One region of the Pedococcus sp. P2_D9 genome, then DNA from elsewhere that is predicted to be linked to it. Evidence: predicted binding sites of a transcription regulator. Region 1 holds the regulator's gene; each other region holds the start of a gene.

Region 1 (7,689 bases):
ACCCAGTGGGCAGCACCGTCCACCTGTTCAACGGCAGCAAGGACGCGCTCGGCATCGCGGCGGGCTCCCTCGTGGTGGAGCCGTCCACGGCCGGCTTCGTCGCCGAGCTCGAGACCGAGGGCGCCATCGCCCCCGGCGACGCGGTCTCCGTGACCGTGACCTGGACGCCGGCCGGCCCCGGCACCGCGACGGCCAAGCTCACCGCACAGCTCGGCGGGTATGCCGCGGACGTCCAGCTGCGGGGAGTCAGTACCTGAGGTCGTGGCTCCGCAACCTCAGCGCCAGGGCGACCAGGCAGGGGAACGTCACGGTGAGGATGACGACGCGCTGGGCCAACCCGGCATACCCGTGCAGTGGGGTATCCTCGCCGATCGCGAAGGCGCCGAGCGTCACGAACCCGACCAACGCCAGCAGCCCCGCGACGAGGGTCCAGCGTGGCAGCACTGTGCCCCATCGCGGATCGGCCCGCAGGCTGTGCGACAGGGCGAGCAGCGCCAGCCCTGAGCTGAGGAAGAAGGTCACGCCGCCGACGAAGTGGTACCCGGGGTCGTAGGCGACGCCTTGGGCGTCCTGCTCGATGGGGAAGGCCGCGGCGATGAACAGTCCGACGCTGCACAGCCCGAGGAGGGGCGGGCCCAGCCGGCTCAGCCGGCTTCGAGCGACACCGCGGTGCATCCCCCCAGCGAACGCCGCCATGAGGACGCCGAACACGACGAAGTTCGCCTGCTGGACCCAGCCGTGCGGTCCGGCCTCGAGGTTGCTCACCGGCTCGCTGACCCAGTCGTAGGTGTCGTGGCGGGCCAGCTGCTGGACGAGGAAGACCGAGGTGAACAGGATCGGGCCCGTGATGCCGGCGAGGGCAGGCCAGTGCAGGTCTGCCGTGCCGGCGTGGGTGGCGCCGCCGGTGGTGGTGGGGATTGCCTTGTGTGGGGAGATCGAGGTGGTCATGGCTGCCTCCTGGTCGGGTGGGTGCTCATGCCCTCGACGCTACGAAGGGCCCGCCTCATCCCGCGTCGGCCGATCCGCCCACTCGCGCACTCACCTGGATGGGTCGATCGACCCATCTAGCCCTTGTTCACGCTGTAGTCGATGAAGGTGGCGTACTCGCTCTGCCGGACGCCCTTGTGGGTCAGCTCGATGTCCTGCTCGAAGCCGTCGAACAGTCGCTTGCCCCCGCCCAGGATGACCGGGGCCACGATGATCGACAGGTCGTCGACGAGCCCAGCGGCCAGGGCCTGCCGGATCACGTCGGCGCCGCCCATCACGTGCACGTCCTTGTCCCCTGCGACGGCCCGCGCCTGCTCGACGGCCTCGGCCAGACCGTCGACGAACGTGAACGCGTCGCCCTCGGGCTGGTCCTCCGGTCGGTGCGTGACGATGAAGAACGGCACGTCCCAGGGGTTCTGGTCACCCCAGTGCCCGGCTGCCTCGTAGGTCGCGCGCCCTCCGACCACCGCACCGAAGTTGGCCATGGCCTCGTCCATCCACGCCTTGTCGACCTCCCCCATCTGGCCGGTTGGCTCCTCGGCATAGGTCCACGGCCCGCCGAACACCCAGTAGTGCAGCCGCTCGCCGCCCTCACCGAGCCCCTTGTCCGGGCCGTCGTCCGGTCCGGTGACGTAACCGTCGACCGACGTCGTGATCCCTGCGATGACCTTGCCCATGACTGCCGCCTTCCGTGGTCCGTGCCCACGGTCGGCGTCGGCCCGGTGTTCGTGTCTCCTGGTGTTCCTGTCAGCAGTACCGACCGGCAACGGTCCACGAACTCATCGGTCCCTCAGGCGGGGCCGCCCTCGCACTGCGCCTTGAGCCCCGCCGACTCCATCGCGAGGTAGCGCTCGGTGAGCCCGTGGTAGAGCCGGCCGACCAGCGAACCCACGATCCCGCTCTGCTCCACCGAGAGGCGGACCCTGCTGCCACCGCCGGGGAGCGCCTCCACCGAGTGCCTCGCCGTGGTGAGCGCCCCGGGGCCGGACGACACCCACGTGAACATCCGTCCGGGGTCGAACTCGGTCACCACCCAGTCCACCGTCGGGACCTTGGGCTGGCTGATCTTGGCGGCCGAGCCCGTCCGCAACGGGCCGTCCTCGAGGCGGCGAACCCAGCGCACCGAGGCGGTCCAGTCCGACCAGTGCTCGACGTCCGTGAGCACCTCCCAGACCCTTTCCGGCGGGGCGGCGATGTCGACGGTCGTGCTCTGCTCCACCCCTCCATGGTCGCGCACCTGTCGGCGGTATTCGAGAGGATGACGCCATGGATCACGCGAGCGTCCTCGCCCAGCGGCTGGCCACCCAGCGGCTCAGCTCGGCGCCGCTGCCCCGCGCCGCAGACGTCGTGCGACTGCTCACGTGTGTGCAGAGCCAGGAGCGCGACCACGCCTTCTTCTCGCTCGCCATGCGCTCCCGCAAGGACCGGTATGCCGCGGTGCAGCGTGAGTTCGACACCGGCGCCTTCCTGCGCACCCACATCCTGCGGCCGACGTGGCACTTCGTCGCTCCCGAGGACCTGCGCTGGATCCTCGCCCTCACCTCGCCGCGCGTGCTGTCGAGCATGGGAGCGCGGCACCGCCAGCTCGGCCTCGACGACACGAAGCGGCTCGGCGACGGGTTCGAGCTGCTGGCAAAACTGTTGCAGGACAAGAACTTTCTCACTCGACCCGAGCTCGGTGAGGCGTTCGTCGAGCGCGGTTCACGCATCAAGCCCGGCGAACAGCTCGGCCACCTGCTCATCGTCGCGGAGATGCGCGGCCTGGTCTGCTCAGGGCCGATGAAGGGTGTCCACCACTCCTACGCCCTCGTCGACGAGGTCATTGCGCCGACACCCGAACGCAGCCGGGACGAGGCTGTCGTGGAGCTGGTCCGACGGTTCTTCAGCGGCCACGGGCCGGCCTCGGTCAAGGACTTCACCCGGTGGGCCACCATGACGGTCAGCGACACCAAGGCAGCGCTCGCACAGCTCGGCGACCACCTGGAGGAAGTGGAGGTCGACGGCATCCCGCACTGGTTCGACCCGACGCAGGTGCGCCGGGTCAGTCGAGGCGCCCCGGCGGCATACCTCTTCCCGACCTATGACGAGGCGGTGCTGACCTATCCGCAGGTGAACTTCTCAGCGCTGCCCGGCCACCCCTATGCCGAACACACCGACCCGTTCTGGGCGAGCGTGGTGCTCGACGGCACCAACGTCGGGCTCTGGAAACGGACCGTGCGACCCGACGCCGTGCAGGTCGAGGTGCACCTCGCTCCTGAGGTCTCGACTCGAGGACGCACCCAGGTCAGGGTGGCGGCCCAGCGCCTCGCTGGCTTCCTTGGGCGCGACCTGTCCCTGGTCGAGAACGAAGGCACCCCGCACCTCTGGGGCGGCGAGCTCGGCCACCCAGCACGCAGGCCGAAGCGGGCCGACCGCTGAGCGGTCGGCCCGCCACCGTCCTAGGAGACGAAGCCCCGGAAGGCGTCGGTGATGCAGCCGACTGAGCCGGCATCGAGCGTGCAGGTGCGGTTGTCGCCCGCCAGCTTGCCGCCGCCCGAGCTCACGCCCGGCAGGGTCGAGTCGATGACCCACCAGTCCCCGAAGGTCCGGTAGCCGCCGCCTTCTGGGAGCACGTTCGGGTTCTGGAACGCGGGGAGGGTGATGAAGGCCTGATATCCGACCGTCACCGTCGCCGTGCCACAGGTGAGCTGCTTGACCCCGCTGAAGACGAGCTGGTTGTGGGTCCGCAGGTCGGCGGCGTTCTCGAGGTCGGTGACCTGGGTGCATGCCGAGAGCGGACCAGTCGCGGCCGTGATGTCGCTGGGTCCGTCCACGAACTGGGTGTCGACGGTGAACGAGGTGGGAGTTCCCGCCGCGGCGATGGCCGGGAGCACCGAGAAGGTCACTGCTCCGGCAGCTGCGGCCAGGGCGGCCGCCATCCGTGTGGTGGTGTGCATGCCGACCACGGTCCTACGAGGTTCGCGCCCAGCGCATCGTGGTTATCGCGTAGCGCGAAATGCGTAGGGCACTCGACCGGCGCGCTCAGTCGGCAGCTGGCGGGTCTCAGCCGACGGCGGGGATGAGCAGCGTCTGACCGGCGTGGACGTTGCTGTCGGTCAGGTCGTTGGCGACCTGGATCTGGGCGACCGCCTCGGCCATGGACAGCTGCGGGAGCTGCTCGACCGCGATCTGCGACAGGGTCTGACCGGACTGCACCGTGGTGGAGTGGTCGATCACGGTGGCGGACGCGCCACCGGAGAACACGGCGATCGCCAGGGCCACGGCCGTCACCACGACGGTGAGCGTGATCGCGAGCCGGGCTGCACGGGTCAGGCGCAGCGGGGCGGCGGGAGCGACGGCGACCTCTGGGCCGGTGGGCACCGAGACCAGGCGGGGGCGAGCCGGGCGAACGGGGACCCGCACCGGTGCGGGGGCGACGTCCCAAGCGACTGCTGCACTCATCAGGTCCTCCATCGTGACGTGCTCTGCTGCGTTCCTCGAACGGGTGTGCGAAGAACTGCTTGACTGATTTCTAGCACGCATGTTCGAATCAATCAAGACACGCGTCGAACACATGTTTGGCACAGGCGTTCGAAGGCCATACGCTGTGTTCATGCCGCTAGCACATCAGAGGGCACTGACAACGGCTCCGCGAGCACCCGGCATACGGCACCTGACCTGCACCTGCACCCGAAACTGCTCAAGTGAGGAAGCGGCATGAGCGACGACAACGTCAAGGAACTGCCCGACCGCGATCGCGGTGACGGGCTCACCGTCCGGCAGCGACGGGTGCTCGAGGTGATCCGCAACTCGGTCGACCGGCGCGGCTACCCGCCGAGCCTGCGCGAGATCGGCGAGGCGGTCGGCCTCACCTCCCCCAGCTCGGTCGCCCACCAGCTCTCCACCCTCGAGCGCAAGGGCTTCCTGCGCCGCGACCCCAACCGGCCGCGCGCCATCGAGGTGGTCTCCCCCGACTCCCCCGCCGACATGCGGGGCTACCGCGGCGGCGCCTCCGCCGAGGACGAGACGGCGACCTACGACGAGACCGGGTCCGGCGACCAGCGCCCGGCTGCGACCTACGTGCCCGTGCTCGGGCGCATCGCCGCCGGTGTGCCCATCCTCGCCGAGGAAACCGTCGAGGACGTCTTCCCTCTCCCCCGGCAGATCGTCGGCGAGGGCCAGCTGTTCCTCCTCCAGGTCGTCGGCGACTCGATGATCGAAGCCGCGATCTGCGACGGCGACTGGGTCGTCGTCCGCCAGCAGCCCACGGCCGACAACGGAGACATCGTCGCGGCGATGCTCGACAACGAGGCCACCGTCAAGACCTTCAAGCGCAAGGACGGCAAGGTGTGGCTGATGCCGCACAACGCCGCCTTCGACCCCATCGACGGAGACCACGCCACGATCCTCGGCAAGGTCACGGCGGTGCTTCGTCGGGTCTGAGCTCGACCCTCAGGTCCGGCGACGTGTGCCGCGGAGCGCCTCGTGCGCTCCGCGGCACACGTGCGTGCAGGCGCGTCGTGGGGCCGGCACGAGTCGACCCATCATCCGTTCGGCTGATGGCTCATTCGCCCGAATGGACTGAAGCGGACCTCGCGGGCCCGTGTGCGTCACGTGCCCCGTAACAGGCGACTCGCACGTGCGTTCTCTACACATGGAGGCCCAACCCGACCCCGATCTCACCGACCAGGTGCTGGGGTCCGAGATCGAACTGCTCGCGGACCTGATCGACGCCGCGAGCCACGCCTGCTCGCAGCTGAACCTGGACCAGATCGACGCGGCTCTCGGGATCTGTCGGGCACAGGGTCAGCTCCCCGCCCAGTCCCCCGCCCATTCCCCCGCTCAGTCACCCAGCGCGTCGAGGTAGTGCGTGATCTTGGTGGCGAAGCGTTCGCCGCCGTCACCCTCGGCCCACAGCTCCCACAGCTCGTTGTCGTCTGACTGCATCGCCCGGTGCAGTGCCCGGGTGGCGAGCTCCTCCAGCTGTTCGTCCACCTCGATGGGTTCCTCGTCGACCCACCAGGGCACATTGCGTTCGCCCACGACGGATTCGAAGTCGTCGCAGGCAGCCACGAGCACCGCTGCGGCCACCGCCTGCGACATGGTCGGCGCCTCGATGTACCCCCGCGCGCGGACCACTTGGTCGAGGGCCGCCTCGACCCGCTTGCGTCGCACGTCCTGCTCGGACTCCTCGAGCTCGTCGAGCAGGTCGAGTGCGTCGTCGTTCTCGAACGGCCCGGCTCCGGTGGCGCCCATCTCCCAACCTCCACAGCGTGCGAACGATGCTCCTTCGAGGGTGCCAAGAGACGCAGCGACACGCCAGTCCTACTCGTGCGGAGTCATCCGTTGGTACCAGGCCGTGTCGACGTAACGACCGAACTTGTGTCCGACCTCGTGAAGCACTCCCACCCGCTCGAAGCCGCACGCGACGTGCAGCGCCACGCTGGCGTCGTTCGGTAGGGCGATCACGGCCACCTGGGTGTGCACCTCAGGTGCGGCGTCCAGCCGCGCCAGCAGCGCGGCATACAAGGTCCGTCCGAGGCCGAGACCGCGCGCGCCCTCCGCGAGGTAGACCGACACCTCCTTGGTGCCGTCGTAGGCCGGCCGCGGGCGAAAGGCACCGGAGAACGCGTACCCGAGCAGCTGCTCGTCCGCGCAGGCGACGAGGACGACGTTGCCGACGTTGCCGGCACCGGTGGCGGCGAGCTTCTCACCGAGGTATGCCGCGCCGCGGGGTTCGGTGTCGAAGGTCGCCACCGAGGTGCGGACCTGCTCGTCGTAGATGGCGGCCATCGCGGGGAGGTCCGCCGGCGTCGCGTCACGGACGACGATTGCGCGGCCGCTGTCCGGGGCAATGCTGCTCATATCGGCGATGCTAGGGGGATGAGCGACGAGCACGGCCACCGCCACGACCACAGCCACGGGACGCACGACTCGGCTGAGGCTTCGAAGCTGCCCGACCCCGACCGCGGTGGGCCGACGGACCGACAGGCCTTGTGGGACGAGCGGTATGCCGCCCACGAGCACGTCTGGAGCGCGACGCCCAACGCCGAGGTGGAAAGGATCGTGGGCGCCTGGCCGCCCGGTCGCGCCCTCGACCTCGGCGCCGGCGAGGGCCGACACGCCGTGTGGCTGGCCTCGAAGGGCTGGCGGGTCACGGCGGTCGACTTCTCGGCGGTGGGGCTGGCCAAGGGCGAGAAGGAGGCCTCCAGTCGCGGGCTCCGGATCGACTGGGTGGTGGCGGACGCCCGGTCCTGGCACCCGGCGCCCCTATTCCTCTTCGACCTCGTCCTCGTGTCGTACCTCCACCTGCCCTCCGACGTGGTCTCCCGCACCCGGACGTGGCTGACGCCGGGCGGTGCGCTGGTGGTCGTCGGCCACGGCCTGCGCAACCTCACCGAAGGGGTCGGCGGCCCGTCCGACCCGGCGCTGCTGCACACACCCGAGCAGCTGCGGGCGGCGGCCGGGGACCTGGACGTCGAGCGCTGCGAGGAGTACGTGCGGCCCACCGAGCAGGGCGACGCGATCGACGTGGTGCTGATAGCCCGGCGACCGGCGTGAGGTTCGTCAGGCGGCCAGCCGGCTGAGCAGTTCCTCGAGGGTCGGGGCGAGGGGCGCGTCGAGCTGCACGGTGGCCTCGCCGTCGCCTCGGGTTGGTCCGCGGGTGATGATCGCGACCGGGATGTCGAGCGCTGCCGCACGGCGGACGAACCGATAGCCGCT
Region 2 (7,689 bases), on a different contig from region 1:
CGACGACGGCCGACTCCCCGGGATCGACGTGGCGCACCGCCGCGGTGAGCACCGCGGTGACGCCCTGCTCGTCGGCGAGCCCCAGCAGCCGTCGGGCATGACTGCGCGATGCCGGGGTGCCCTCGGGTCCCCCGTGGCAGACCACCTCGATGACGACGGCGTCAGGTGGCAGTCGGCGCCGCCAGGCATCCAGCAGCTCACGTGCCCGGTCGGTGCGCTTGACCAGCAGCGCCCGTCCCACGTCGGAGTCCGGGCCGAGCAGCACCACGAGCGGACTGGGTTCCCCTTCACCTGCGCCGCCGCACGCTGCTGCGACCACGGCGGCGGAGCTCACGGGCACTCCCCGCTCACCGCGCAGGTGGGTCTGGGTGACCAACCGGCACAGTGCCGCCCACCCCACCCCTGCGGGCACCCCAGCCGCTCGTCCCCGCGCGAGCACGGTGACCCGTGGATGGCGGGCGTCGCGCTCGGCGCCACCCCGGACAGGGGTCCGACCCCTCACCGCTGGACCGCCCGCATCCAGACCCACCGGACCCGGACCGACCGCATCTGAACCCATCGCATCTGGGCCCACCGCGAGGTCGACTCCCAGAACGGGTGCGATGCCGGCCGCGGTGGCGGCCTGGACGAAGCGGACCGCACCGTAGAGACCATCACGGTCGGTGAGCGCGAGGATCGGCTGACGGTGCTGGGCAGCGCGTTCGACCAGCGCCTGGGGCGTCGCAGTGCCGTAGCGCATCGAGAACCCCGACGCGACGTGCAGGTGGGCGAACTCGGTGCTCACGGGCCGGCCCCCGGAGTGCTGGTCACTGCGGTGGGCACCAGCAGGTGGTCGTGTGGCGACCTGGGCACTGGCAGGCCCAGGGTCCGGCAGACGAGGTCGAGGAAGAGCTCGGACTGGCGCAGCAGGTCGTCGGCCTCGCGCGCACTGTGGTCGTGGTGGCGGCGAGCTCCCACGACGTCGAAGAACCCGGCCCACTCGGAGAGCTCGGGCGCGACCGTGGGCAGCAGCTCCCACAGGCTGCGAGGACCGGACTGGCCCGCGGACTGGTGGGTGGACGTGATGCGGGTGGCGACCACGGCGGCGGCCGCGCGCAGGGCACCGAGCTGGGCCTGGTCATAGCGTCGGGCGACCTCCTCGCTCTGGCAGGCCTCGAGCAGCGAGTGCCGTGCCCGGTCCAGCAGGTCGAGCGTGGCAGCAGCTCCGCTGGCCGCCCCCTGGGCAGTCCCGTGTGCACTTCGGGCGCCCATCAGTCCGCCACCCTCAGCAGCCGCCACTGGCTGCCTGCGTGACTGGCGGGGTCGGCGCACAGGTCGTAGACCCCGATCCCAGCGAGTCGGCCGGCGCTCGCCTCGACCCGCCAGACCTGTCGTTCCCGCGCATCGGTGAGCACGTCGCTGCCCTCGCGCTCGCGGGCGTCGCGCCACCACGGCCGCCGCTCCTGCCAGCGGTCGAGCACGGCCCGGACGACATAGAGCCGGCCACGCCAGACGAAGGCGTTCGGGCCGCGCCCCGCCACCTCTCCCAGACCAGGGGTCAGGTCCTCGCGAGCGCCCTCGCGGACCTCGATGGGCTCTTCGTAGCGGCGGACCACAGGGCGCTCCTTCGGGGATCTGGTTTCGGGTTGCGGGCATGGCGCAGCGCCACCAGACACAGCGCTGCCGCGTCACCGGGTGATGCGCTCTGGGCCCTGTGAGAGGCGGGGTCGAGGCGCCTGCTCACAGGGCCAGAGCCGCAGTGGTCCGCGGGATGACCGCCCACCACGGTGTGGGGCCGTGACCGGTGGATCGGTCGTCGTCGTGAACCACGAGTTCGAACAGGTGTTCGATAAGAAGAACGGTACACCCCGCCACGGACAGTCCGTCAACCCCCTCCAGACGACTGGTGACAGCCGTGACCGCACGGCCCTAGTCTTCGGCCATGACAGCGTCCGACGTGCCGACGTCGGCCCCCGACCTGACCGGGCACCCTGCCGTCCGCAGGGTCCTGGAGAACCTTGCGATCCACCACGTCGTCCCCGAGGTGGTCACCCTCCCGGACGCCGTGCGCACCGCGGCCGCCGCGGCCGCCGCGCTGGGCATCACCCCCGCCGAGATCGCCAACTCGCTCGTCTTCCGGGCCCACGCACCGGACGGCACGATCAGCCCGATGCTCATCCTCACCTCGGGCGCACACAGGGTCGACCTGGTCAAGGTCGCCGACCTCGTCGACGACGTCGACCACCTCGACCGGGCAGACGCCGACTTCGTCCTCGAGGCGACCGGTTTCACCATCGGGGGCGTGGCGCCAGTCGGCCACCGCAGCCAGGTCCGCACCCTCGTCGACGTCTCACTCAGTCGCTACCGCCACGTCTGGGCGGCTGCCGGCCACAGCCACACCGTCTTCCGCACGACCTACGAAGAGCTGCTCCGCGTCACCGGAGGCCACGCGATCGAGGTCGCCTGAGGCGCCGCTACTGCGCTCGTGGCCAATGGCATGGCGACACCTCCTTCAGGCACTCCATCCTCCGCGACGTCCGCCACCCGGCACTCCCCCAAACCCCGCACGCAACTCGGACACAATGGGCCCATGACCACACCGAAGCCTGTCGAGTGCTGGCTCACCGACATGGACGGCGTCCTCGTCCACGAGGAGAGCGCGATCCCCGGAGCCGCCGACTTCATTGCCACACTGCAGGAGTCAGGGCGGCGGTTCCTCGTCCTGACCAACAACTCGATCTTCACCCCGCGCGACCTGCGGGCCCGGCTGCTCGCCAGCGGTCTCGACGTGCCGGAGGAGTCGATCTGGACCTCCGCCCTCGCCACAGCGCAGTTCCTCGCCGACCAGCGGCCGGGCGGGAGCGCGTTCGTCGTCGGCGAGGCAGGCCTGACGACGGCGCTCCACGAGGTGGGCTACACGATGACCGAGCGCGACCCCGACTACGTCGTGCTCGGCGAGACCCGCACCTACTCGTTCGAGTCGATCACCAAGGCGATCCGGCTCATCGAGGCCGGAGCCCGCTTCATCGCCACCAACCCCGACGTCAGCGGGCCCAGCCCGCACGGCATGCTGCCGGCCACCGGCTCCGTCGCAGCCCTGATCAGCGCGGCCACCAGCCACCAGCCCTACTTCGTCGGCAAGCCCAACCCGCTGATGATGCGCAGCGCGCTCAACCGGATCGACGCCCACTCCGAGTCGACCGTGATGATCGGCGACCGGATGGACACCGACGTCATCAGCGGACTGGAAGCAGGGCTGCGGACCATCCTCGTGCTGACCGGGTCAACCAGGCGCGAGCAGGTGCAACGCTTTCCCTACCAGCCGACCCGCGTCGTCGACTCGATCGCCGACGTCGTGCCGCTCGTCACCGAGCTGCGTCCGCTGACAGGAGCCTCGAGCGACTCGAGCGGCTGACCCCGAGGTATGCCGCCCGGCCGGGTCAGCCGCGCGAGTCGCCCAGCACGCTGGCGAGCAGCCCTGGGAAGGCCGCGTCGAGCTCCTCGCGGCGCAGCGACACCAGCCGTTCACGGCCACGAGGCTCGTTGCGGATGACGCCCGCCTCGCGGAGCACCTTCATCAGGTGGGACTTTGTCGACTTGGGCAGTGCCGGGTTCGTCGCACCGCACTGGGCCATCTCGAGCGGGCCCGCGGCGAGGTCCCGGACGATCTGCAGCCGGGCCGGGTCGCTCAGCGCGAAGAGCACGTCGGTGAGCGCCACGTCCGCCATGGCCGGGTGTGGCAGCTCTTGGTTTGCGGGCATGGTTCGATAATACTCGAACCAATCTGGCGAGATCGGGAATGTCCAGGGCAGATTGACAGTTCGATAAGTTTCGAACCGTTGTTTTTCGTCCGAGAGGCCCGTCATGAGTGCGACCAGCAGCATCCCGACCGGAACGACCAGCTCGACCACCAAGAGCTCCACCGCCGACGGTGAGGGACGCGGACGCCGGCTCCCCCGTCGCCCCGCCTTCGTGCTCGCCCTCGCGTCGGTCGTGGCGCTGATGGTCGGCGCGAGCGCACCATCACCCTTCTACCCGGTGCTCCAGACCCAGATCGGCTTCTCGGCGGGGACGATGACCACCATCTTCGGGGTGTATGCCGTCACCCTCCTGGTCACCCTGCTCGTGACCGGCTCCCTGTCCGACCACATCGGACGCCGACCGGTGCTGGCCGTGGGCTTCCTGGTCCTCGCGGTGAGCATGGTCGGCTTCTGGCACGCCGACGGCGTCGGCACCCTGCTGGTCTCGCGCGCAGTGCAAGGTGTCGCCGCAGGCCTGCTGATGTCGACCATGTCGGCAGCCGTCGTGGACCTCGAGCCAGCCACCCGCCCAGGACTCGCCGCGACGCTCAACAGCGTCACCCCGCTGTTCGGTCTCGCCGCCGGCGCGCTCGCGGCCGGTGCCGTGCTGGACTCCAGCCCGCACGCCCTCCCGCTCGTGTTCGCGACGCTCACCGCGGCCTACCTCGCACTGGCGGTGGGCGTCCTCGCCCTTCCCGAGACCTCGCCACGTCACGAGGGGTGGCTGCGCTCGCTGCGTCCACGGGTCGGCATACCTGCTGCTGCCCGACCTGCGTTCCGGCGCAGCGCACCGGCCCTGTTCGCCGGCTGGGCCACCGGTGGCCTCTATCTCTCCCTGGGCGCGCCCATCGTCGGCCAGCTGCTCGGGGGTCGCAGCCACGTCGAACAGGGTGCTGTCGTCACGGTGCTCACCGGGGTCGGCGCCCTCAGCTCCTACCTCGGCCGACAGCGCACAGCCCGCCAGATCACGCTCTACGGCACGACCATGCTCGCCGTCGGCACGGTGCTGACACTGGTCGCGCTGCACGCGGGGTCGCTCGTCGCCTTCCTCCTGGCCGCGGTGGTCGCGGGGTCGGGCTTCGGCACGTCCTTCCTCGGGATCATGCGCTCGATCACCCCGACCGTCGGGCCGGCCCAGCGCGGCGAGCTCTTCTCCAGCGTGTTCGTCGTCAGCTACCTCGCCTTCGGGCTGCCGGCGGTCGCCGCCGGGTTCGCGGTCCCGCGGTTCGGTCTCGAGACGACGGCAACCGTCTACGGGCTGGCCGTGGTCGCGCTGTCCGCCGCCGCCGCCCTGGCCAGGGCGTTCACCACCCGGGACTGACCGAACCGACCACGGGGACAGCGCTCAGGCCAGGCCTGCGGCGCTGCGCGTGGTGAGGTCGAGGTTGCGGTAGACCTCGAGGGTCGCCGTCGAGCGGTTCATCGTGATGAAGTGCAGCCCCGGTGCGCCTTCACGGAGCATCCGGTCGGCGAGCTCGGTGGCGATCTGCACGCCCACCTCACGGGTCGCGGCGGGGTCGTGCGAGACCGCCTCGAGCCGGCCCACGACGGCCGGCGGCAACGGGGTGCCCATCAGCTCGGACATCCTCGCCACCTGCTTGAAGTTCGTCACCGGCATCAGTCCGGGGGTGATCGGCAGGTCGCGACGAGCCGCCACGGCGTCGCGCAGCCGCAGGTAGCTGTCGGCGTCGAAGACCATCTGGGTGATGGCGAAGCTCGCGCCGGCATCGGCCTTGCGGACCATGACCTCGACGTCGTGCTCGAAGCTCGGCGACGCTGGGTGCACATCAGGGAACGCCGCGACCCCGATCGTGAAGTCGCCCAGGGTCCGCACCAGCGCCACGAGGTCGGTCGCGTGGTTGAGACCCTCGGGGTGAGCCACCCACTCGCCGCCGACGTTGCCCGGCGGGTCGCCCCGGAGGGCGAGGATGTTGCGGACGCCGCTCGCGGCATACAGGCCCACGACCTGGCGCAGCGCGGCCACGGACGCGCCGACACAGGTCAGGTGCGCCAACGGCGTCAACGTCGTCTCACGGGCGATCCGCTCGGTGACGCGCACCGTGCGGTCCTGGTTGGAGCCGCCCGCGCCGTAGGTGACCGAGACGAAGTCGGGTCGCACGGACTCCAGGCGGCGGATGGCGTCCCAGAGCATGGCCTCCCCGGCGTCGTCCTTGGGCGGGAAGAACTCGAAGCTGATCGAGGGATGCGGCGCCGCCAGCATTCCGGGGATCGACAACGGCTGCTGCGTCGGTCGATCCACTCCCGAGGTGTGCCCCAAAGCCATGGCGGTGAGACTAGCCGAGGGCCCACGCCGTAGGCTCAGTGCCAGCACAGGATGAGACATTCCACGGATCGACAGACGCCGGGAGGAACGCGTGGTGACCAGCCCGCTCGACGCCGCGTCCCTTCGTGAGCGCGTACAGCGCACCGTCGACGACGTCCTCGCCCACCAGGCCGGGGTCCTCGCCGAGGTGGGCCCCGACGCGCAGGAGCTGCTCGGCGCCGTCGCCCGCCTCCTCACCGGCGGCAAGCGGCTGCGGGCCGCCTTCCTCTACTGGGGCTACCGCGCCACCGGACAGCCCGACTCGGACGCCCTCGTCCGCGTGGCCACCGCCATGGAGTTCTTCCAGGCGGCTGCGCTGATCCACGACGACGTCATGGACGACAGCGACACCCGGCGGGGTATGCCGGCTGCGCACCGTTCGCTCGCAGCTCGCCACGAGCGTGAGTCGTGGTCCGGCGACGCCGACCGGTTCGGGGTGGCCGGCGCGATCCTCGCCGGCAACCTGTGCCTCAACTGGACCGAGGAGATCTACGCGACGTCCGGTCTCGACCCCGACCACCTCGCGCGCGGGCGAGGCGTCTTCGACGTGATGCGAACCCAGCTCATGGGCGGCCAGTTCCTCGACGTCGTGGAGTCCGCGCGGTCGTGGGACGGCGTGTCCACCCAGGAGCGGATCGACCGGGCAGAGCACGTGATCCGGTTCAAGAGCGCCAAGTACACCGTCGAGCACCCACTTCTCATCGGGGCCACTGCCGGTGGCGCGTCCGAGGAGGACCTCTCGGCCCTGTCCCGCTACGGCCTCGACCTCGGCCAGGCGTTCCAGCTGCGCGACGACCTGCTGGGCGTGTTCGGCGACCCGGCCGCGACGGGCAAGCCCGCGGGCGACGACCTGCGAGAGGGCAAGCGCACCGTGCTGATCGCGCACGCCCTCGCCGGGGCCGACCCGGCCGGGGTCGAACTCATCGAGGCTCGACTGGGCGACCCCGCGCTCGACGACCAGACGGTGCACCGGCTGCGCGAGGCGATCACAGCCGCAGGTGCGGTCGACGCGGTCGAGGCCGACATCGCCCGCCTCGCCGGCTCGGCGCGGATGGCTCTCAAGTCGACGCGTGAGCTCGCACCCGAGGCGGCAGGGGTGCTCGACCAGCTGATCGACAGCTCGACGACCCGGGCCCACTAGGCGTCCTCAGGCCGCCCGTCCTGGGCTGGCGCCGCTAGAAGGCCTGCTCCATCGCGCGGCGCCGCACCTCGGTCTTGAACCCGGCCGCCAGGTTGTCGACCGGGGTCCCGGCGACGCGCAGCGTCTCGTCGCGGGTGAACAGCCAGCGGAGGATCTCCGCGTCGTTCAGGCCTCCGTCGGCGAGCACGGTGAAGGTGCCCCGCAGGTGACGGAACACGTCCTCCTCGAGGAACTGCGCCGGTACCGCGACGACGTTGCGCTCACCGACCCTGGCGCTGAGCAGCTCGCGGTCCTCGATCAGCTTGCGCACCGACGACAGTGGAATGCCCAGCCGCTCGGCGATGTCGGGCACGGTCAGCCAGGAGCCGACGAGGTCTTCGAGGGGGGTCTCCGCGGGGTCCGCAGGCTGATCGGTCACGGGACAAGAGTGCCAGCGAACTCTTGCA
Region 3 (7,689 bases), on a different contig from region 1:
GGTAGCGCGCGACCTCGGCCACCGGCTCGACCGTCGCGGACAGGCCGATCCGCTGGACCGGCTTGTCGAGCAGGGCGTCGAGGCGCTCGAGGGACAGCGCGAGATGGGCGCCCCGCTTGGTGCCGGCCACGGCGTGGACCTCGTCGAGGATGACGGTCTCGACACCGGCCAGCGCTTCTCGCGCCTGCGAGGTGAGGATGAGGAACAGCGACTCGGGTGTGGTGATGAGCACGTCGGTGGGGGTGCGGGCGAAGGCCCGCCGCTCGCTGGCAGGGGTGTCGCCGGACCGCACCGAAACGGTGATGTCCGGCGGCGTCAGCCCGAGCCGGGTCGCCGCGTGCCCGATCCCGACCAGTGGCGAGCGCAGGTTGCGCTCGACGTCGACGGCCAGTGCCTTCATGGGCGAGACGTAGAGGACCCGGCAGCGCTTGATCTTGTCGACCGGGGGAGGCTCGGCCGAGAGTCGGTCGAGGGCCCACAGGAACGCCGACAGCGTCTTGCCCGATCCGGTCGGCGCCACGACCAGGGCGTGGTGGCCGGAGCTGATGGCATCCCAAGCCCCCGCCTGTGCGGCCGTGGGCGCGCTGAACGAGCCCCTGAACCACTCGGCAGTGGCTGGGGAGAAGCGGTCGAGGACGTCCGTTGCCATGAGGGCTACAGCCTCTCACCCCGCACCGACAGGTCCCCGGTAGAGCGTCGCGCAGGCGTGCGCGACGCCCGATGTGAGAGGAGCGCATCGAGCGTCGGCGTTGATTCGCGCGCCCCTCGACCCTCGGGGGCGGAAGGGAGGGGCGCGCGGTGACCTGCCTCGGGTCGCGATGAGAGTCTGGGGATGCGCACGAGCCCCGGACAGTCACTCATTCGCAACCATGGTCCGGGGCAGCGCCACCACTGTACTCCGGCCCTTGCCTGAGGTGAAGGTCTGCGCTCGTTCAATCGGGGCCGGGGGCTCGTCGACCGGCGAGGGCTCCCGCCCGTAACCTCTACGGCATGGTCAATGTGTGGTCGGACGGCGGCTGCGTTGGCTGACGCCGAGGACGTCCGCAGACTGGCCACCTCGCTGCCCCACGTGGTGGAGGTCCCCAGCTCAGGATTCGACTTCCGCGTGGGCGACAAGGGTTTCGTCTGGTCCTATCCGGAGCGTCGGCCCGGCAGGCCGCGGCTGATCCGCACCGACATCGCGGTGCTCTTCGTCGGCGACGAGGGTGAGAAGCAGGCACTGCTCCTCGGTGAGCCCGATGTGTTCTTCACCGCCCCCGGATACGAGAACGTTCCCCTGGTGATGCTGCGGCTGGCGCAGGTGGGGGTCGAACGCCTCCGCGAGCTCGTGACCGACGCCTGGCTGATGCGCGCACCCCACGACCTCGTCACCGACCTCCCCCTGGACAGCGACTCCGCCACCAACCCCGGCTGAGCCTGCGTCGCCTGGGCTGGGCCGACGCCGCCTACACTCACTGCGTGCGGCTGAGCCATTTCTGGGTGTTGATGAACGACGAGTTCGGGGAGGGCTACGCCTCCTCGCTCGCGCAGCACCTCGTGCTCGGGGTCCTCGGCGAGCGCACGGTGGTCCAGGCTCTCGAGGCGGGGGAGAGCCCTCGTCGGGTCTGGCTCGCGCTCTGCGACGCGATGGACGTGCCCGAGTCCCGTCGGCTCGGCATCGAGCGGAGACCGGCGAAGTGACTTCCGTCGACTGGTCCGCCCACCCGTTGGTCCTTGCACCGATGGCCGGCGGGCCGTCGACCGTCGCCCTCGCCGCAGCAGCCGGCGAGGGCGGAGTGTTCCCCTTCCTCGCGGGCGCCTACCTCACCCCGGAACGCCTTCGCGACGACGTCGTCGCCCTGCGGGCAATGACGTCAGATCCCTTTGGGGTCAACATCTTTGCGCCGTCACCGGACAGCCCGTCCATGCAGCAGGAAACCCTCGAGTATGCCGAGCTGCTCGCACCGTGGGCGGCGTCGGCGGGCGTCGAGCTGGGGACACCGCGCTACGACGACGACGCGTTCGAGGCCAAGGTCGACCTCCTCGTGGAGCTGTCGCCCGCCCTGGTGAGCTTTGCCTTCGGGTGGCCGCCTGCGGACGTGGTCACGCGGCTGCAGGCCGCCGGGGTCGCGGTGTGGGTCACCGTGAACGAGGCCACGGAGGTCGAGTGGGCGCAGGAGCTCGGCGTGGACGGCCTCGTCGTGCAGGGTTGGGAGGCGGGAGGTCACCGCGGCGGCCCGGTCGACACCGGCGCCACCCAGTCCGGGCTGCTGCCCCTGGTCGAGGAGATGGTCCGCCACACCTCACTGCCGGTGATGGGCGCTGGAGGGGTCATGACCGGGGCCGACGCAGCCGCCGTCCTGCGCGCCGGCGCGACTGCGGTGGCCCTGGGCACGGCGTTCCTGGACTGCCCAGAGGCCGGGACCGCACCAGTGCACCGGCATGCCCTGACCCATCGGACCGGCACCACCGTGACCCGCGCCTTCACCGGACGCAGTGCCCGTGCCCTGACCACGACGTGGACCGAGCTGTTCACCGAGGCCGCGCCCGCGGCATACCCGCACGTCCACCACCTCACTGCGCCCTTGCGGGCGCACGGGAAGGCCACTGGGGAGGCCGAGCTCGTCAACCTGTGGGCCGGCACGGGCCACGGCCGGCTGCGCCGGCTGCCGGCGGCCGAGCTTGCCCGGACCCTCGTCGCCGAGCTCGAGGCCACCCAGACCACCTGACGGCCTGGACCACCTGACAGAAATGCGCGTGAGTCTGTCGGTGGACCTCGCTAGGTTGGGGCGAGTGAGTGGTGACGACGAGATCCTGCTGAGCGCGACCGGACTGACCAAGAAGTTCGGGGAGTTCACGGCGGTGGACGGGATCGACTTCGCCGTCCGCAAGGGCGAGTGCTTCGGGTTCCTCGGGCCCAACGGCGCCGGCAAGTCCTCCACGATGCGAATGGTCGGCTGCGTGTCCCCGGTGACGAGCGGCGAGCTGCGCCTCTTCGGGCTCGACCCGGCCGGCAACGGCCCCGCCATCCGGGCCCGGCTGGGCAACTGTCCGCAGCGCGACACGCTCGACGAGGAGCTCACCGTCGAGGAAAACCTCCGGATCTACGGGCGCTACTTCGGACTCTCCCGCAAGGAGGTGCGCTCGCGGGCGGCTGAGCTGCTCGACTTCGCCCAGCTCACCGACCGCGCCAAGGACAAGGTCGAGCCGCTGTCGGGCGGGATGAAGCGACGTCTCACGATCGCGCGCTCCCTCATCAACTCACCCGAGATCCTCCTGCTCGACGAGCCGACCACCGGTCTGGACCCACAGGCCCGACATGTGTTGTGGGACAGGCTGTTCCGGCTCAAGCGGTCGGGCGTGACGCTCGTGCTGACCACCCACTACATGGACGAGGCGGAGCAGCTCTGCGACCGGCTCGTCGTCATGGACCACGGACGGATCGTCGCCGAGGGGTCGCCGCGCTCGCTCATCGACGAGTTCTCCACGCGAGAGGTCCTCGAGCTGCGCTTTGACGCCGAGGACCACAAGGACTTCGCCGAGCAGGTCACCGGGATCGGCGAGCGGGTCGAGGTGCTGCCCGACCGGCTCCTCGTCTACGCCGACGACGGTGACCAGGCCGCGGCGGTGGTGCACTCGCGCGGGATCGCACCCCTGTCCTCGCTCGTGCGCCGAGCCACGCTCGAGGACGTGTTCCTGCACCTCACCGGCCGAACGCTGGTGGACTGATGTCGCTCCAGCAGCCGCACCCGCAGCTTCATCACCAGTCCCGGGCGGACCATGGCATCCGCCAGCCGCTGTCTGCCGCCGAGCGGGTCCTGGCCGTCTTCACGTACTTCCTCACGGTCTACCGACGCACGTGGCGGGGGAGCATCATCGGTCGGTTCCTGTCGCCGCTGTTCTTCCTGCTGGCGATGGGCATCGGGTTGGGCTCGCTCGTCGACGACCGGGTGGGCGGAGTCGGGGGCCTGCCTTACCTGCAGTTCGTCGTCCCGGCCATCGTCGCCACCCAGACGATGTGGGTCGCGATGGGGGAGTCGACCTACCAGGTCCTCGGCTACATCAAGTGGAACATGGGCTACCACGCCATGCTCGCGTCCCCGATGTCCGTACGCGACGTGCTGCGGGGCCACTTCCTCGCGGTGGCTGCCCACCTCACGACGGCCACGGCGATCTTCATGGCGGTGGCGTCCCTGTTCGGTGGCTTCGGGTCCGTGTTCGCAGTCCTCTGCCTGCCGATCGCGATCCTCACGGGGATGGCGTTCACCACCCCGATCTTCGCCTTCACCGCCAGGCAGGAGGGCGATGACGGCTTCAATATCCTGTTCCGCTGGATCGTGACGCCGTTGATGCTGTTCTCCGGCACGTTCTTCCCCATCGAGCAGCTGCCCGGCTGGATGCAGCCCATCGCGTGGGTCACTCCGCTGTGGCACGGGGTCGAGGCGTGTCGTGCAGTGGCGACGGGTGCCGCGGTCGGCGCGCCGTTCTTCGGTCACCTGCTCGTGCTGGCCGTGTATGCCGCCGTGGGCTGGTGGCTCGCGGAGAAGTCCTTCGCGAGGCGGCTGGTCCCGTGAGCACCTCGACCTCCAACCCCCGGCCCGCGTCCGGTCCCGCGTCGGGGCCCGTCCGCGGGCAGGCGTCGGCGCGGCTGGCCAGGCTGGTGCCGATGCCTGCCGGGGCCGGGCTGGCCAGAATGCTCATCGAACGCAACGTCACGTCGTTCCGCCACGGCTGGATCGCGCTGGTGACCGGGTTCGCCGAGCCGGTGTTCTACCTGTTCTCCCTCGGCATCGGCATCGGTGCGCTCGTGAAGACCGTCACCACCGACTCGGGGGCAGTGGTGTCCTACCCCCAGTTCGTGGCGCCCGCGCTGCTGGCCGCCTCGGCGATGAACGGCGCAGTGTTCGACTCGACCTTCAACGTGTTCTTCAAGCTGCGCTACGCCAAGCTCTACGACGCGGTGCTTGCGACACCGATGGGTCCGCGTGACATCGCCGTCGGCGAGATCGCGTGGTCCCTCATCCGTGGTGGTCTCTACTCCGCTGCCTTCCTCGTCGTCGCGCTGCTCGCAGGGGCCGTCGGGTCGTGGTGGGCCCTGCTGGCCCTGCCGGCGGCGATCTTCATCGGGTTCGCCTTCGCCGCGCTGGGGATGTTCGCGACCACCTTCATGAAGTCCTGGGTGCACTTCGACTACATCACCTTGGCAATCCAGCCGATGTTCCTCTTCTCGGCGACCTTCTTCCCGCTGTCGACCTATCCCGAGGCGCTCCAGTGGCTGGTGCGGGTCACGCCGCTCTACCACGGGGTCGCCCTCGAACGCGCGCTGATGCTCGGAGATGTCGGCTGGGGGGTGCTCGTGCACGTGGGCTACCTCGTGGTGCTGGGTGGGATCGGCGTCGTGGGAACGGCACGTCGCCTCGAGAAGCTCCTGCTCTCGTAGTCCCTCGGGCGCCTAGCATCGGGATCATGGTGGAGCCTGCGGACGGGGTCGTGGTGGGCGCTGGCGCGGTGCGATCGGCCGGCTTCGCCGACCTCGACCCGCTGACGGGCTACCGGCTGTGGGCCCTGCGCGCCCAGGTGTTCGTCGTCGAGCAGGACTGCCCCTACCTGGATCTCGACGGCCGTGACCTCGAACCGGCGACTCGTCACCTGTGGGTCGAGCAGGACGGCGCACCGGTGGCCACGCTGCGAGTCCTGGACGACGGGGAGGCGCTGCGCATCGGCCGGGTGGCGACCGCGCCGCACGCGCGCGGCCAGGGCCGGGCCGCACTGCTCATGCGCGCCGCGCTCGAGGCGGCAGGGGAGCGGCCTGTGGTGCTCGACGCCCAGTCGCACCTCGTCGACTGGTATGCCGGGTTCGGCTTCGCACCCAGCGGGCGCGGCTTCGTGGAGGACGGCATTCCGCACACGCCGACGCGCCGCCCTGCCTCGCCCTGAAGGCTGATCGGACTCGCCGCGGCGTGTCGCGTGCCGGATGCCGTATTTCGAACAGGTGTTCGGTATGTTCGTCCACAGGTGGAACCACGACAGACCCACCGTCCACAGGCCGTGCGAGCGGCCCCGGACGGCTGTCGGTGCCGACACCTAGCGTCTGACCCGACAAGCGATCAGCTGCCCCAGGGTCGAAGGCAGGCGCGCCCGACTCGAAGCGAAAGAAGGAATGGTGGCCAGAATGGCTGGAGCGAACACTCCCACTGTGGACCAGAAGGCAAAGTCCCTCGACAGCGTGATGGGGCAGATCGAGAAGTCGTTCGGCAAGGGCGCGGTCATGCGCCTCGGCGACGACGTCCGGCCCCCCATCGACGTGATCCCCACCGGCTCGATCGCGCTCGATGTCGCGCTCGGCATCGGTGGCCTCCCGCGCGGTCGCGTCGTGGAGATCTACGGCCCGGAGTCCTCGGGCAAGACGACGGTCGCGCTGCACGCGGTGGCCAGTGCGCAGAAGGCCGGCGGCATCGCGGCGTTCATCGACGCCGAGCACGCCCTCGACCCTGACTACGCCAAGAAGCTCGGGGTCGACACCGACGCGCTCCTCGTCAGCCAGCCCGACACGGGGGAGCAGGCGCTCGAGATCGCCGACATGCTGATCCGCTCGGGCGCCATCGACATCATCGTCATCGACTCCGTCGCCGCGCTCGTGCCACGTGCCGAGATCGAGGGCGAGATGGGTGACAGCCACGTCGGTCTGCAGGCCCGGCTGATGTCCCAGGCCCTGCGCAAGCTCACCGGTGCCCTCAACAACACCGGCACGACGGCCATCTTCATCAACCAGCTGCGCGAGAAGATCGGTGTCATGTTCGGCTCGCCCGAGACGACGACGGGTGGCAAGGCGCTGAAGTTCTACGCCTCCGTGCGCCTGGACGTGCGTCGCATCGAGACCCTCAAGGACGGCAGCGAGCCGGTCGGCAACCGCACCCGGGTCAAGGTCGTCAAGAACAAGGTGGCGCCGCCGTTCAAGCAGGCCGAGTTCGACATCCTCTACGGCCAGGGCATCTCCCGTGAGGGTGGGCTCATCGACATGGGCGTCGAGCAGGGCTTCGTCCGCAAGGCCGGAGCTTGGTACACCTACGAGGGTGACCAGCTCGGCCAGGGCAAGGAGAACGCTCGTCAGTTCCTCAAGGACAACCCCGACCTCGGCAACGAGATCGAGAAGAAGATCAAGGAAAAGCTCGGGATCGGCCCGCAGGTCGACAAGCCGGCCGACTCGATCCCCGAGGTGCCGGTCGAGTTCTGAGCCACGGCTCGGGCGACCCACCACTGAGCGATCCAGACTGATCCCGACTGATCCCGACTGATCCCGACTGATCCCGACTGAGTGATCCCGAATGACTGAACGACACGACGCGGCCAGGGCAGCCTTCGAGGCGGCCCTGGCCGCGACGTCCGCGACCGCTCCGGCCGACGAGCGGCAGCCGAGATCGGCACGCCCACGGGCCTGGCAGCCCATCCCCGGTGGCCCCGAGGCAGACCTGCAGACCCGTGACGGCGAGCCGGATGCCTACGACGTCGCGCGCCAGATCGTGCTGAGACAGCTCGCGTTGTCGCCCAAGAGTCGCCAGCAGCTGCGTGACAAGCTGCGCCAGCGCAACTGCCCCGACGACATCGCCGAAGCAGTGCTCGACCGGATGGCCTCGGTCGGGCTGGTCGACGACGAGGCCTACGCGGGGATGCTCGTCCGGTCGCAGCAAGCCGGTCGGGGACTGGCCCGGC
Region 4 (7,689 bases), on a different contig from region 1:
GGACACGGCCACGGCCTGTCGGTCCTCATCGAGGAGCTGATCGCCTCGCACCGCGCGAAGGGCACCCTGCGCCAAGGCAACTCGCCGTATGCCGCGCCGGCGCCCGCCCAGACCGCGCTGCGGTTCCCGGGCAAGGCAGCTGCCCTGCCGGACGGCTCGTTCCTCGTCTCCGACACCGCGCACCACGAGCTCGTCTTGCTCGAACCCGACCTGGAGACCGAACGCCGACGCTTCGCCGGCACGATCGAGTCTGGCCCGCTGAACGAGCCGCAGGGGGTGCTGGTCCTCCCGGCGGACACGGTTGAGCGAGTCGGCTACGACGTGGTCGTCGCGGACTCCGTCAACCACCGGATCCTCGGGCTGCGGCTCGCCGACGGGACCTGGACGGTGCTCGCCGGGACGGGCCGCCAGCTGCGCGAACGGTCTGGCAGCGGCCCGGCCCTCAAGCAGGACCTCTCGACGCCCTGGGACCTGGCCTGGTTCATCGGCAGGGTCGTCATCGCGATGGCCGGGACCCATCAGCTGTGGGCCCTGCACCTGGCCACCGACCCGGCTGACAACACGGTTGCGGTGCTCGGGGGCACGTCCGCGGAGGGCATTCGCGACGGAGCGGCGGACGAGGCGTGGTTTGCCCAGCCGTCGGGGCTCGCGGTGTCCGAGGACGGGTCGCGCCTGTGGGTCGCGGACTCCGAGACCTCCGCGCTGCGATCGCTCGACGTCACCGACGAAGGCTTCGTCGTCACCACCCACGTGGGTCAGGGCCTGTTCGACTTCGGCCACCGGGACGGCACGGCTGACGACGCGCTGCTCCAGCACCCCCTCGGCGTGACCGTCCTGCCGGATGGCTCGGTGGCCATCAGCGACACCTACAACGGCGCGATCCGCCGGTTCGATCCGGTCACCCGCGAGGTCAGCACCCTGGCCACCGGCCTGCGCGAGCCCTCCGATGCCGTCGTCGAGCTGGCCGAGGTCGGCGACAGCCAGTCCCCGAACCGTTCGAGTGTCGCGCCTCGAGCGCGCCTGGTGGTGGTCGAGTCGGCGGCCCACCAGCTCGTGCGGATCCCGTTGCCCGACAAGGCCCAGCGCGTCGACGGCCTCGCCCAGCGCACCCAGCGACCCCGCACCGAGGTCGCGCCAGGTCCCCTGACCCTGACGGTCAGCTTCTCCCCGCCCACGGGGCAGAAGCTCGACTTCCGCTGGGGCGACCCGACTCGGTTGATGGTGTCGGCGACCCCCGAGGGCCTGCTGCGCGAAGGTGCTGGCAGCGCCGAAGGCCTGACGCGCACGCTGACCCTCGACCCGGCGGCCGGCGACGGAGTGCTGCACATCTCGGTGCAGGCCGCCTCGTGCGACGGCGACCCCGAGACCGGCGAGGTGCCCGAGCACGCCGCCTGCCACCTCTACCAACAGGACTGGGGTATCCCCGTCGTGCTGGTCGACGGCGCCACCACCGAACTGACCCTCGACCTGCGAGGCGTCTGACCCACGATTCAGCGGGCGCGCGCGTAGCGTTCCCGGTTGGCCCCCAAGATCCTGCCGCAGCGCCTACGCTCGGGTCATCGGTCCGCTCCCGCGCGGGCCGCTGCGAAGGTGGGCGACATGTGGTGGCTGCTTGCAGTGCTGGTCGCGATCGGCGTCCTTGCCTGGGTACTCCAGCGGCGTGGGGCGACGTTCGACGGACAAGACGACCGAGGGGACGCGGGACGCCCGCCCGAATCCTTCAAGATTCCCGGCGCAGGCGGCGGCAACTCAGGCGGCTTCGCCGGCTGAGTCGCGGCCGCGCCAAACTCCCGCAGGGCCTGCCACACCCCACACCCCGCGCCGCCGCGCCGCCCCGCCCAACAGTCCTCGCCTCATGTCCGGAGAGCGAAGATGACGGACTTCTTCCCTTGGCCGTCCGTGTCGATCCGGTGTGAGTAGCGCGGGTCGTGGACCCTGCGATGGTGGTATCCGCACACCGGGACTGCCAGCGCCAGATCGGTCCGACCACCGCTTGCCCACGGATCCTCGTGATGGAGCTCGGACCAGGCATAGGGCCGATCGCACCCTGTCGCCGCACAGGTGTCGTAGGTCGTGGCGAGGGCGACCCGCTGCGCCTCGGTGAAGAACCGCTCCTGCCGCCCGAGGTCCAGCGGAACCGATCGTCCACCCAGAACCGCCGGAAGGATGCCGGCATTACAGGCCAGTCGGCGGGCCTCCCTGGCGGAGATGTCGTGGCCGGTGTCAAGGTGGGCGGCTCCGACAGCTGCCTTGAGCTGGTCGTGGTCGATCGTGACGACCACCGTGGCTGCGACCTTGCCGCTGAGTGTGTCGGTGGGGAGGTGCTCGAGCAGCTCGACGAATGCCGTGCCGTAGCGGTGGGCCCAGTCACCCTCTGCCTGAAAGGCCTCCCAGGTGGCCGCTGTGACATCGGCAGCCGTGGTGGCACCCGCAGCCTTGGCCGCCTTGGCAGCCTGCTGGGCGAACCGACGGGGCGATGCGATCTGTTGGACGGTCTTGGCCAGGATCGAAGCCGCAAGAGTCGGCAGCGTGAAGTGACCGGTCGTGGTGCCGTCGCCGTTGTGGTGCCACGTCAGCCGCGCCTTGGCCAACGCCGCGTCTTCCTCGCTGCGCAGCACCTGGTCCTCGTGGGCGTCGACCTCGGCCTGCGAACGCTGCGCGACCGACAGGATCCGCCTGCCCTCCTTGCGCAGGGTGCCCGGGTCAACCAGTTTGGCTCGGCGCACGAGATCTGCCTCGATGGCCGTCCGCTCCTGCGTGCTCACGCCGTGGGGCAGCTGGGCGGTGGCCGTCGCGATCACCTGGGCGTGCTCGGTGGAGACGTCGCCGGCGGCCAGTGCCTCACGGGTGGCGTCAAGGCCGTTGTCGAGGGCCATCGCGAGCCGCACGTCACGGGCCGCCTGACCGCCCTCGCGCCGCGTGCTGGCCGCCAACCATGCTGACGTGTCGGTGAGCCCGGAGTCGGCGGCGACCTCAGAACGGTCAGCCTCGGCGACGAGTGAGAGCCGAACGGCCTGCAGCCGTGTGATCACCCGGTCGACGTCGCCCAGGGCCGCCGCCGCGGCAGTGCCGCCGCTCACGTCGCCGGTGTGGACCCGATCCAGCAGCTCGTCGATCTCGCGCAGCACTTCGACCGTCCCGAGTGGGGCGGTGAGAAGGCTGGCGGCTGGTGACATGTAGGCAACCATAGTCGAACATCTGTTCGAACACAAGCACAGTCCACCGAGGGACTGGCCAGAAAGGTGGTCAGGTCTCGCGACGGGCTGCCGGAAGGGGTGGCGGGTCGGTGCCGCTCTCCGGCCCCTGTCGCGACGTGGCGGTATGAGAAGAATGCGCCGCGTCACCGCAGGTCAGGAGCTTTTGGCCATTAGAGTTGAGGGAACGGGTGACCAGTGCCCGCAATCCCCAGGAGTGAGCATGTACATCGGAGTCGGCATCTTCCTGATCGTCGTCGGCGCGATTCTGACCTTCGCGCTCAACGCGTCCACCGACGTGGTCAACCTCGGCATGATCGGCTGGATCTGCATGGCTGCAGGCGTGCTGGCCATCCTGCTGTCGCTGATCGTCACCCGCCGCACCACCACGGGCGCCGGCTACTCGTCGCGCCGCGTGAGCCACACCGACCCGGCCACCGGCACCCGTGTCGACGAGGTCGACGTGGACCCGCGCGCCTGACCAACCCCAGAGGCATCACCTGACCGACGACGAAGCGGCACCGGACTGATCCGGTGCCGCTTCGTCGTGCCGGGACCACCCGGCATACCGGTGCTTGGGAAACGGGAACGGGTCAGAACGCGGACTCGGGGAGGTCCATCAGGGCGTTGTCGGTCGCCTCGGCGATCGCACGCTCGGCGGCGATCTTGGGCAGGACGTTGCGTGCGAAGAACGACGCGGCAGCGATCTTGCCCTCGTAGAAGTCGCGGTCCTTGGCCGAAACCCCTTCTGCTTCAAGGGCCTTGGCCGCAACCGCTGCCTGGCGAAGCAGGAGCCAGCCGATGACGAGGTCGCCGGCGGACAGCAGCAGGCGTGAGGTGTTCTGGCCGACCTTGTAGAGGTTGGCCAGCTCGCCACCCTCCTGGCGCGGGTCGGACTTCATCAGCTCGCCGACCATGTAGCCGATGATGCCCTGGACGTCCTCGAGGCCCGTCCCGAGCAGCTCGCGCTCGGCGTCGAGCCGTCCGCCACTGGCGCCGAGGTCCTTGGCGAACTCCTGGATGTGCAGGGCCACGTGCGACAGGGCCTGGGCCTTGTCCTTGATGATCTTGCGGAAGAAGAAGTCGAGGCCCTGGATGGCCGTGGTGCCTTCGTAGAGCGTGTCGATCTTCGCGTCGCGGATGTACTGCTCGATCGGGTACTCCTGCAGGAAGCCGGATCCACCGAGGGTCTGCAGCGACTCGGTCCCGAGGAGGACCCACGCGCGCTCGGAGCCGACGCCCTTGACGATCGGGAGCAGCAGGTCGTTGACCCGGTTGGCGATCTCGGCGGCGGAGCCCTCGGCGAGCTCCTCGGAGCCACTCTCGAGGAACGCCTGGTGCACGATGTCCTGCTGGGTCGCGGTGTACATCACGAGCGCGCGCAGCCCCTCGGCATACGCCTTCTGCGTCATCAGCGAGCGGCGCACGTCGGGGTGGTGCGTGATGGTCACGCGGGGCGCGGCCTTGTCGTTCATCTGGGTGAGGTCGGCGCCCTGGACGCGCTCCTTGGCGTAGTCACGAGCGTTGAGGTAGGCGGTCGACAACGTCGAGATCGCCTTGGTGCCCACCAGCATTCGCGCGTGCTCGATGACGCGGAACATCTGCGCGATGCCGTCGTGGGTGTCGCCGAGCAGGGTGCCGACGGCCGGCTCCTTGTCACCGAAGGTGATCTCGCAGGTCGTGGAGACCTTGAGGCCCATCTTGTGCTCGAGGTTGGTGACGTTGGCGCCGTTGCGCTCGCCGAGCTCACCGGTCTCGAGGTCGATGTGGAACTTCGGGACGATGAACAGCGACAGTCCCTTGGTGCCCTCGCCTGCGCCCTCGGGACGGGCCAGCACGAAGTGGATGACGTTGTCGGTCATGTCGGACTCACCGGAGGTGATGAACCGCTTGACGCCGGTGACGTTCCAGGTGCCGTCGGCGTTCTCGCTGGCCTTGGTGCGGCCGGCGCCGACGTCGGAACCGGCGTCAGGCTCGGTCAGCACCATCGTGCAGTGCCAGCCCTTGTCGACGATCCAGTGGGCGAGCTTCTTCTGCTCGTCGTTGCCGAGGATGTAGAGCAGGTTGGCGAACGAGTAGGAGGCGGCGAACATCGCGATCGCCGGGTTGGCGCCGAGGACCATCTCGTTCATGGCCCACTTCAGGCTCGGCGGGGCGACGGTGCCGTCGAGCTCGCGCGGGACGTCGATGTTCCAGAAGCCGGAGTCGACGTAGGCCTGGTAGCTCTTCTTGAACGACTCGGGCATGGTCACCGAGTAGGTCTTGGGGTCGTAGACCGGAGGGTTGCGGTCGGCGTCGGCGAACGACTCGGCCAGCTCGTTCTCGGCCAGCCGCGCGACCTCCTTCAGCATCTCCTTGGCGGTGTCTGCATCGACATCGGCATAGGGGCCGGTGCCCAGGACGTCGCCGCGGCCGAAGACCTCGAAGAGGTTGAACTCCAGGTCGCGCAGGTTGCTCTTGTAGTGGCCCATGTCGGGGAACCCTCCGAGTGGTGACTTGTGGTCGACCGGCCCGTACCGGCCGGTAACTTCCATGATTCTACCGGTGGGTAACAATTGCAACCCCTCTGTGGGATTCCCCACCAAACGGATGACGTATGCCGCGTGCCTCCGATGACGTGGGCGCGCGGGGGAGGGCACGGCATACTCACGTGGTGTGACCGAGGAACCCCAGACGCAGCCTTCGAGCCAGCCGAGCAACGCGGTCCAGCGTGCTCGGGCCGACCTCGACGCCGGGCGGGAGTGGAAGGCGCGGGAGCGCCTCGTCGGACACCTGGCGGGGGAGTTCGACGCCGAGGCGCTGGAGCTGCTGGGCGAGGTCAACTACGCGATGCGCGACCTGCCGGCGGCGGGGGCTGCCTGGTTCGGCACGGCCCGACGCGGCAAGGACGTGGACGAGGCGGTCGAGGCGTGGCGGGAACGGCACGGCGACCACTTCGGCCAGATGTGGAGCAGCCTGCCGCGGTCGGTACGGGAGCGGGAGGGCAACAAGCGGGTCGACGCGCTGCGGCGACGGGCCGAGCAGGCCAAGACGCCAACCACCGCGACCAGGCCGCCGCGGCCCCCGGGTGCGGACGCGCCGCCCGGCTCGAGCGCCGGAGAGGGTGGCCCGGATGCTGCGACGATCATCGCGGTGGCACTGGCAGGGTTGTTCGTGGTGTGCGCCGTCATCGGCCTCGTGACCCTTCTCGGCTGGATGGTCCCCGGCTGAACGGCGTGGGTCCACCCGGCTGTCGGTGCCTCCTGTCACTCTCGACGCATGGACAACACATCGGATGTGCTGCTGTTGCACGCGGTCCAGGCCTGGTGTGACGAGTGCCAGGGCGAGCGGATCCTCGTGCCGGTGATCGACGACCTGCCGGGCGGCTTCTGCTGCACGGTCTGCGACACGGCGGTCTTCTCGGCGCTCGACGACCTGCCTGCCGTCGCCGCCCTGCGCCGTTCCGCCTGACCCGCGCGAGGCCCGCCAGATGGGGGGACGCGGTCCTAGGCTGCGCGGGCGCCGGATGCGTACGCTTGTGGGTGTCGGCGTCGTCGTCGGCGCGGAGGTGGATCGCGTGGGCGAGCTGGAGCACTCCGTCTGGATCAAGTCAACACCTGAGCAGGTGTGGCACACCTATGTCGACCCCACCCGCATTCCGCAGTGGCAGACTGGAAAGCCGTCCATCGGGGAGCTGCAGGGTGGCCATGGCGAGCCCGGCTCCACGTACGTCTCGAGGCGTGGCCCGCTGTCCGCGCGCACGACGGTGCTGCGCGCCGACGCACCCCACGAACTGGTCACGAGGACTGACGCCTACTTCGGCCTGCAGCTCGAGGTGACCTCACGCCTCAGCGGGCGATCGGGTGGCACCGACCTGCAGCTCCACGTTTCCACACAGTGGCGCCGCCGCCTCGGTCCTGTCGGCAAGGTCATTGAGCTGGCGATCCTGAGCCCTACTGAGGCTCGCAAGGAGCTGGCAAACCTGAAGTCCCTCGTCGAGCGGCAGGCCCCGGCCTGATCGCCGCCTTGGTGCGCCGTGAGGCCACCGTTGCTGGTGCCGGTCTCGAACTGGTTGCGATAGCGCCCGTCGCGCGCCATGGCCAGCAGGATCGGTATGCCGCGTTCACCTGGTTTCCACTAGGCGCGGAGCCGCTCGAGGGCCGCGCCCAGGATCCGCGCGCCCTCGGGGAAGGCTCCGGGATTGGGCCCGGTGTAGTTCAGTCGCAGGTAGGCCCCCGCCGGCTCGGCGGGGAACCACTCTGTCCCCGGGGCGACGAGGACGCCGTCGCGCTGGCAGTCCACCGCGAGCCGCTCGAGGTCCGTCCCGTCGGGGAGGCGTACCCAGAGGTTCAGGCCACCCGTCGGCACGTGCTCTACGTGGGCCTGCCGAACGTGCTCGTGCAGGCTGTCGAGGAGGAGGTCGCGTCGGGCTCGGAGCTGTTCGCGGACGCTGCGCAGGTGCGTCTGCCACGCGGGCTGGGTCACGACATCGAGAGCTGCCGCCTGGAGGAGGCCG

What was found. The regulator LexA, encoded in region 1, represses DNA repair genes until DNA is damaged. The targets are predictions, from matches to a motif close to TCGAACANNTGTTCGA.
Region 2: AC1DXJ_RS15450 (YbaK/EbsC family protein) is a predicted target of LexA. The motif match lies at 1,814-1,829, and genes of this name have one in related genera.
Region 3: recA (recombinase RecA) is a predicted target of LexA. The motif match lies at 5,964-5,979, and genes of this name have one in related genera.
Region 4: AC1DXJ_RS06435 (HNH endonuclease signature motif containing protein) is a predicted target of LexA. The motif match lies at 3,191-3,206, and genes of this name have one in related genera.

Annotation. Positions count from the first base shown of each region.
Region 1 covers NZ_JBFUEI010000005.1:181,359-189,047, forward strand. Annotated here, with positions in the region: gene AC1DXJ_RS10980 (hypothetical protein) at 1-257, shown strand, start outside; gene AC1DXJ_RS10985 (DUF998 domain-containing protein) at 247-948, opposite strand; gene AC1DXJ_RS10990 (dihydrofolate reductase family protein) at 1,065-1,664, opposite strand; gene AC1DXJ_RS10995 (SRPBCC family protein) at 1,778-2,206, opposite strand; gene AC1DXJ_RS11000 (winged helix DNA-binding domain-containing protein) at 2,254-3,405, shown strand; gene AC1DXJ_RS11005 (hypothetical protein) at 3,426-3,923, opposite strand; gene AC1DXJ_RS11010 (LysM peptidoglycan-binding domain-containing protein) at 4,030-4,428, opposite strand; gene lexA (transcriptional repressor LexA) at 4,684-5,409, shown strand; gene AC1DXJ_RS11020 (hypothetical protein) at 5,621-5,833, shown strand; gene AC1DXJ_RS11025 (DUF4259 domain-containing protein) at 5,809-6,222, opposite strand; gene AC1DXJ_RS11030 (N-acetyltransferase family protein) at 6,292-6,831, opposite strand; gene AC1DXJ_RS11035 (class I SAM-dependent methyltransferase) at 6,850-7,527, shown strand; gene AC1DXJ_RS11040 (NAD-dependent protein deacetylase) at 7,534-7,689, opposite strand, start outside.
Region 2 covers NZ_JBFUEI010000010.1:155,434-163,122, forward strand. Annotated here, with positions in the region: gene AC1DXJ_RS15435 (DNA polymerase III subunit alpha) at 1-784, opposite strand, end outside; gene AC1DXJ_RS15440 (SAV_6107 family HEPN domain-containing protein) at 781-1,251, opposite strand; gene AC1DXJ_RS15445 (DUF6504 family protein) at 1,251-1,595, opposite strand; gene AC1DXJ_RS15450 (YbaK/EbsC family protein) at 1,922-2,446, shown strand; gene AC1DXJ_RS15455 (HAD-IIA family hydrolase) at 2,570-3,394, shown strand; gene AC1DXJ_RS15460 (ArsR/SmtB family transcription factor) at 3,420-3,740, opposite strand; gene AC1DXJ_RS15465 (MFS transporter) at 3,844-5,100, shown strand; gene metF (methylenetetrahydrofolate reductase [NAD(P)H]) at 5,125-6,063, opposite strand; gene AC1DXJ_RS15475 (polyprenyl synthetase family protein) at 6,158-7,243, shown strand; gene AC1DXJ_RS15480 (Rv2175c family DNA-binding protein) at 7,278-7,661, opposite strand.
Region 3 covers NZ_JBFUEI010000012.1:123,601-131,289, forward strand. Annotated here, with positions in the region: gene AC1DXJ_RS17380 (ATP-dependent helicase) at 1-649, opposite strand, end outside; gene AC1DXJ_RS17385 (MmcQ/YjbR family DNA-binding protein) at 1,022-1,414, shown strand; gene AC1DXJ_RS17390 (DUF3046 domain-containing protein) at 1,459-1,680, shown strand; gene AC1DXJ_RS17395 (nitronate monooxygenase) at 1,677-2,708, shown strand; gene AC1DXJ_RS17400 (ABC transporter ATP-binding protein) at 2,773-3,708, shown strand; gene AC1DXJ_RS17405 (ABC transporter permease) at 3,708-4,553, shown strand; gene AC1DXJ_RS17410 (ABC transporter permease) at 4,550-5,419, shown strand; gene AC1DXJ_RS17415 (GNAT family N-acetyltransferase) at 5,446-5,916, shown strand; gene recA (recombinase RecA) at 6,152-7,213, shown strand; gene AC1DXJ_RS17425 (regulatory protein RecX) at 7,305-7,689, shown strand, end outside.
Region 4 covers NZ_JBFUEI010000003.1:296,233-303,921, forward strand. Annotated here, with positions in the region: gene AC1DXJ_RS06425 (NHL domain-containing thioredoxin family protein) at 1-1,482, shown strand, start outside; gene AC1DXJ_RS06430 (hypothetical protein) at 1,519-1,770, shown strand; gene AC1DXJ_RS06435 (HNH endonuclease signature motif containing protein) at 1,854-3,176, opposite strand; gene AC1DXJ_RS06440 (DUF6458 family protein) at 3,418-3,675, shown strand; gene AC1DXJ_RS06445 (acyl-CoA dehydrogenase) at 3,788-5,665, opposite strand; gene AC1DXJ_RS06450 (DUF6584 family protein) at 5,850-6,404, shown strand; gene AC1DXJ_RS06455 (hypothetical protein) at 6,453-6,644, shown strand; gene AC1DXJ_RS06460 (SRPBCC family protein) at 6,700-7,191, shown strand; gene AC1DXJ_RS06465 (aminotransferase-like domain-containing protein) at 7,311-7,689, opposite strand, start outside.